Linked DNA regions of Acetivibrio cellulolyticus CD2. Each later gene encodes a partner of the first gene's protein in a complex. Links are inferred from orthologs where the notes say so. Each region holds a gene or a part of one and is shown in the gene's direction. Other genes may lie near its edges.

Region 1 (3,181 bases):
TTGATAGATTGAAGTTATATGATCCATCAGAAGCGTTGGATTTAGCTCAGAAGACTGCTAAAGCAAAGTTTGATGAAACGGTAGAAGCGCATATCAGACTTGGGGTTGACTCAAGACATGCTGACCAGCAGGTTAGAGGTGCTGTTGTACTTCCTCACGGAACAGGTAAAAAAGTTCGTGTATTGGTTTTCGCGAAAGGCGATAAGGCTAAGGAAGCAGAACAAGGCGGCGCTGATTACGTTGGTGCAGACGATATGGTTGCAAAAATACAAAATGACAACTGGTTTGAATTCGATGTTGTTGTTGCAACACCAGACATGATGGGTGTTGTTGGTAGACTTGGTAAAGTACTTGGTCCTAAAGGCCTTATGCCTAACCCAAAAGCAGGTACTGTAACAATGGATGTAGCAAAGGCAATAGCAGATATTAAAGCAGGTAAAATCGAGTACAGATTGGACAAGACAAATATTATCCACTGTCCTATCGGAAAAGCATCATTCGGATCAGAAAAGCTTCTCGATAACTTCCATACATTGATGACTGCTATCGTAAAAGCAAAGCCTACTGCTGCAAAGGGTCAATACCTAAAGAGCGTTGTTGTATCATCTACAATGGGCCCTGGAATAAAGGTAAATCCTCAAAAAGTTTCAGAATAGTTTCTGGAATACATTGTTTTTAAAAAAGGTCTTTACAAAATTGAAATAATGTTATAATATAACCTTTGTAACTTTATAGTGAATTGCCATAGACAGTAGGTTGCTTGATTAATGCAAGCGGTAATTGATTTAGGTCTTCCTACCGAGGTGAGTGTAAATTTGATTGATTACCCCTCTATGTCTATGAGCATACGAGGGGTTTTATATTTCTAATATTATATTATCAAGTTTTAAGGAGGTGGACTTAAAAGTGCCAAGTGAGAAGATTCTTGCAAAAAAGAAGGACGTAGTAAGTGAGTTATCCGATAAGATTAAAAATGCTAAAACAATAGTTTTTGCTGATTATAGAGGACTCACAGTTGAGCAGGATACAGAGCTTAGAAATGCTTTGAGAAAAGCTGGAGTTGAGTATGCTGTTGTAAAAAATACTTTGACTAAACTTGCAGCAAACGAAAATGGACTTAATGAGCTCGAACCTTACTTTAACGGACCAACTGCTATGGCTGTTAGCGATAATGATGTTATAGCTCCTGCAAAGATTTTAGCTGAATACTCAAAGAAGTATGAAAAGCTTCAAATAAAAGCAGGTGTTGTTGAAGGAAAGGTATTTGATGAAAATTCAATTAAGGCATTGGCTGCATTACCACCGAAGGAAGAATTGGTGGCAAAAGCTCTTGGCAGCATGAAAGCGCCAATTACTGGCTTCGTAAATGTACTCAATGGAAACATCAGAGGTTTGGTTGTAGCATTAAATGCTATTGCTGAGAAACAGGCAAATGCTTAAAGAATTTCTAAAATATCAAAAAAATTAAAATTATTAATGGAGGTATATAAAAATGGCTAGTGAAAAAGTTACAAAATTAATTGAAGAGGTAAAGGCATTAACAGTATTAGAATTATCAGAATTGGTAAAGGCTTTAGAAGAAGAATTTGGTGTATCAGCAGCAGCTCCAGTAGCAGTAGCAGCAGCTCCAGCAGCAGCAGCAGCTCCAGCTGAAGAAAAGACTGAATTCGATGTAATATTGAAGGATGCAGGCGCAGACAAGATCAAAGTTATCAAAGTTGTTAGAGAAATAACTGGTCTTGGACTTAAAGAAGCAAAAGACCTCGTTGATGGCGCTCCAAAGACAGTTAAAGAAAATGTTGCAAAAGCTGATGCTGATGCAATGGTTGCTAAATTCAAAGAAGTTGGCGCAACTGTAGAAGTTAAATAATTTTAGCATAATGAAAAGGCTCCTCAGTGAGGGGCCTTTTTACTATACTAAAATTATTTTTTTATTTAAAGATTCTGTAAAAAAGAAGATTAGTAGCTGATGTAAAATTATGTCATATTAAATATACATAACATCTATGTTGACAAGTTGATACTTCTATGTTAGAATTATAAACTGCGTTATAATTTCAAACTGAAGTGCCAAAATTTTCTTATGAAAATTGTTTTTTACAACTATTTAATTATAGCATACTTGAATAAGTGAGACAATATTTGTTAATAATAATTTAATGTTCAAACCATTTTACATATGGATTAGTATATGTACATAATGAAAAAATATACTTGCATTATTTTTGAATACTACAGGGCCCATAAAGCTTTGTATTAATTTATAGATTTTAAAAAAGGACGTTTAATATTTACTTAGGAATGATGAAAATATAACTTTGGCTATAATTTTGCAGGGTAGTCTTATTTAACCCAAATAAGCTACACTGTTTGAAAAATCCAAAGTAATATTTTAGCTATTCCTTAACTTCTTAATTATGTTACACAAAATACATAGTTTCCTTTTGAAGAAATAAAAGCTATGGAGTGTTGAGTTCCTCTGCTTTTGACTCTTTTGATTCACTTAAAAGAGGTGTTACTAAAGGGTTGTATGTATTAAATCCTTTTGTGCTTAAAAAGCACCGTTGCAAAAGTCTAATATTATGAGGTGATTTTTGATGGTACATCCCGTGCGACTGGGAAGAAACGTAAGAATGAGTTATTCCAAGATTGACGAAGTCATTGATATGCCGAATCTTATTGAAATCCAGAGAAATTCATACATTCAATTTCTTGATGATGGATTAAGAGAAGTGTTTAGAGATGTTTCGCCTATTACTGACTATACCGGAAATTTGATTTTAGATTTTGTTGACTACTCCATTGACGACAATCCAAAATACAGTGTCGAAGAGTGCAAGGAAAGGGATGCAACTTACTCTGCTCCATTAAAGGTAAAAGTGCGTCTGATTAACAAGGAAACCGGAGAAGTCAAAGAGCAGGAAATATTTATGGGAGATTTCCCTCTTATGACTGACAACGGAACATTTATTATTAACGGAGCTGAGAGGGTTATAGTAAGCCAGTTGGTAAGGTCACCTGGAATTTACTATGCTATGAAATTTGATAAAATAGGAAAGCAGTTGTATTCTAACACAGTCATTCCTAACAGGGGAGCATGGCTTGAGTATGAAACGGACTCAAATGATGTTATGTCTGTAAGAATTGATAGAACAAGAAAGCTTCCTATAACAGTTTTGCT
Region 2 (3,551 bases), 990 kb from region 1 along the record:
TGAAGTTGGCGATAGAGTTGTTAAACAGTATATAAAATATATAGCTGAAGGACTTATAAATGTTATAAATATCTTTATGCCTGAAGTAGTCGTCATTGGCGGTGGAGTTTGTAAGGAAGGTGAGTACCTGCTTAAGCCACTGAGAGAATTGGTCAGCGCAGGGGTATTTAGCAGGGAAGAAATTCCACAGACACAAATTAAGACTGCATTGATGGGAAATGATGCAGGAGTAATTGGAGCAGCTATGCTTGGGAAAATGTAAACTATTGAATGAAATAAGTTGCGTTATGGAACACTATAATTTTGATTTGGCTAATATTTCAGTTATTCATTAAGAGGTTGAAGCGAAAGGGGCAATGCCCCTTAGAGCTTTTTAGGGGGCACATGATATGTGTCCTTTAATTGCGCCTGCTTTATGGAATAAACGAAATGAAAGAGGTTAAAACAATGAAAAACGTCAAGTTAATAATTGAATACGACGGAACCAATTATCACGGTTGGCAGAGCCAGTCAAATGCCAAAACAGTGCAGGAAACAGTTGAGAAGGCAATCTATGGATTAACCGGAGAAGTAATAAATATTAACGGTTCAAGCAGGACAGATCAAGGGGTTCATGCATATGGGCAAGTAGCAAACTTTTTTACAAAGTCTAATATTCCGCATGACAGATTTTCGTATGCTTTAAACAGGATGCTTCCCGAAGATATTATTATAAGAAAGTCGGAAGAAGTAAGTATGGATTTTCATGCCAGGTATTGTGCAAAAGGTAAGAAGTACAGATACTTGATTTATAACTCAAGTTTTCCGTCCGCTATATTCAGAAACAGGTCCTATCATGTATCTCATAATTTGGATATGGATAGCATGAAAAAGGCTATACCTTTTTTCAAAGGGACGCATGACTTTTCAGCATTCAAGGCAACGGGAAGCAGTGTGAAAACCTCTGTAAGGACAATCTTTGATGTAAATCTATCAAGGGCCGAAGATAACATTTGGTTTGAAGTATCCGGAGACGGCTTTTTATACAACATGGTAAGAATTATGGTTGGAACGCTGGTTGACGTTGGAATGGGGAGAATAAAGGCAGAAGAGATTCCTGGCATTATAGAAAGCTGTGACAGGAAAAGGGCTGGAAGGACAGCCCCGCCTCAGGGATTGTATCTTGTCGAAGTGTACTATGAATAGGGATAGGTAAACTTAATCAGTAAGTCTATACTTTACGATATAAGCTAAAATCATTATCAACCTGTCTAACGAGATTTTCAAAGTCGGAGTCAAACAACTTCTTTATATCCTTTGAGTATCCAACAATAATCCATGGAAGCATGTTCTTTAATCTCCCAACTATATCATCCGCTTTCGTTTTCGCCCAGAAAGCAGCTTCATAACAAAGCTCATTTCTGGTAATGACATATAGTTTGGTAATCTTATATACGGGAATGATGCCTTTCCACCTTTTCCAGTCGGCTTTTGTATAAACCTAACTATAATTACAGTTTGGTGCCTGCAAGGTAGGTATAAGGTTAATAATTTGATGAATTGCGTAATGCTGATATAAAAGAATGTTAAGCGCTTTGATAGCAACCGTTTGAAGCCTTTATTTGTAATGTAAAAAAAGTGAAATGGCGAACGATTATAAGAGAGTATAGGTTAAATAAGGGTAAAAAAGCAAAGGAAATACAAGATAAATTAAAAAAACAATAAAATACACTTGACACTAATTTAGGACTGTATTAAAATAATTAAGTGTCGAAAATTTGGTTCACTAATCACTGAACTAAAAGTTTATTTTTATAAATATTTTTTACGATTGTTTTAAGGAGGTTCGGATTCGAATGAAGACTTTTATGGCAAAAGACCATGAAGTTCAAAGAAAGTGGTACATTGTTGACGCCGAAGGCAAACCACTTGGAAGATTGGCTAGCGAAGTTGCAAAGATTTTAAGAGGAAAGAATAAACCTGAGTATACTCCACATGTTGATACAGGTGATCATGTAATAGTGGTGAATGCAGAGAAGGTTCTTCTCACAGGAAAGAAGTTGGAGCAGAAGATGTACAGACACCATTCACTTTATCCTGGAGGATTAAAGGAAATCAAGTACAGAATTTTTATGCAGGAAAAACCTGAAAGAGCTGTTGAAATAGCTATTAAGGGTATGCTTCCACATAATAGTCTTGGAAGAGCAATGTTCAGAAAATTAAAAGTTTACAAAGGTACTGAACATGAGCATCAGGCTCAAAAACCTGAAAAACTCGAAATATTATAATTAAGGAAGGAGGAGTAGAATTTTATGGCAAAGGTACAGTACTACGGAACTGGAAGAAGAAAAAAATCTATTGCAAGAGTTAGACTTGTTCCTGGAGAAGGAAAAGTTACTATAAATGATAGAGACCTTGATACTTATTTCGGATTGGAAACATTGAAAGTTATTGTTAAGCAGCCATTAGCGCTCACAGATACAGGAAGCAAGTTCGATGTAATCTGCAAAGTTATAGGTGGAGGTTACACTGGACAGGCGGGTGCTATAAGACACGGTATTTCAAGAGCCCTTTTAAAGGCTGATGAAGAGTTAAGACCTGTATTAAAGAAGGCTGGCTTCCTCACTAGAGACCCAAGAATGAAGGAAAGAAAGAAATACGGTCTCAAGAAAGCAAGAAGAGCGCCACAGTTCTCAAAGAGATAATTTTTTACAAAATGGAATATCAAGGCCCAGAAATCACAAGGTTTCTGGGTTTTGTTTTTTACGGACAATTATCAATATATTGGGGTGAAAATTATTCGTTTTCAAGTTGAAAAGTTTGGGATATAATTATAGGAAATTCAATAGTAGTACGGCAGTATTGAATAATTAGAAGAAATAAAGGTGAAGAATTGTGAAGAAGAAACTGATAGTAATTATGTCAATAGTTATACTTGCAATCATTGCTGCTGGTATAGCTTTCTATTTTAATACTGATAATGCGGAATATATGTCTTATAAGGATTTTTACAGTCATGTGGAAAAGGGAGATGTAGCTTCTGCGCAAATAGGTGAAAACGAGGTAAGGTTTTATCTGGAAGGAGAAAAAACAGATTACCGTACAGATAATCCAGAGCTGGATTCGTTTAAAGAATTTCTACTCCTTAACGGAGTTAAAGTAGAAAATGAAGAAAGTATGGATGAAATTATTGTTAGAATTACAGATATAATTTTTAACGTGCTTTTTTTCGGAGTTATAATATTTGCGATATTTAAATTGAAAAATTATATGAGTGCATTTAAAGTAATCCGACACAGTGAAACGAGGTTTTCAGATGTTGCAGGCATGGAGGCATTGAAAAAGGATATGCTTCAGGCCGTAGACATCTTAAAACATCCTAAAGAGTATGGGGCTAAGGGTATACGTCAGATAAATGGAATAATGCTTGAAGGGAATCCTGGGAATGGAAAGACTTTATTTGCAAGGGCACTTGCCGGAGAAGCAGATGTAAATTTTATTGCAACAAAGGCAACGGATTTTCAAAGTGCAATTATGTCCATTGGTCCAAGCAAAATTAAGTCACTTTTTAA

The links. Proteins that work in one complex are often made in the same cells at the same time.
Region 2: rplL (region 1) and rplM share a complex: the UniProt entries of both Escherichia coli proteins name them as parts of the 50S ribosomal subunit. The link is inferred for Acetivibrio cellulolyticus CD2 from one-to-one orthologs.

The regions. Positions count from the first base shown.
Region 1 is NZ_JH556653.1:590,932-594,112, reverse strand. The notes cover bases 461-3,181. They hold rplL (50S ribosomal protein L7/L12), read left to right. Parts: upstream 461-1,492; coding sequence 1,493-1,870; downstream 1,871-3,181. Other genes in these bases: rpoB (DNA-directed RNA polymerase subunit beta), read left to right, coding at 2,598-3,181; rplJ (50S ribosomal protein L10), read left to right, coding at 907-1,440; rplA (50S ribosomal protein L1), read left to right, coding at 461-656. In the rest of the region: more of rplA, read left to right, coding at 1-460. UniProt on the Escherichia coli protein: The binding site for several of the GTPase factors involved in protein synthesis (IF-2, EF-Tu, EF-G and RF3). Is thus essential for accurate translation.
Region 2 is NZ_JH556653.1:1,584,910-1,588,460, reverse strand. Bases 588-3,551 are described here. They hold rplM (50S ribosomal protein L13), read left to right. Parts: upstream 588-1,835; coding sequence 1,836-2,267; downstream 2,268-3,551. Other genes in these bases: ACECE_RS0208935 (ATP-binding protein), read left to right, coding at 2,899-3,551; rpsI (30S ribosomal protein S9), read left to right, coding at 2,292-2,684; truA (tRNA pseudouridine(38-40) synthase TruA), read left to right, coding at 588-1,185. Also shown: ACECE_RS0208960 (ROK family protein), read left to right, coding at 1-262; more of truA, read left to right, coding at 448-587. UniProt on the Escherichia coli protein: This protein is one of the early assembly proteins of the 50S ribosomal subunit, although it is not seen to bind rRNA by itself. It is important during the early stages of 50S assembly.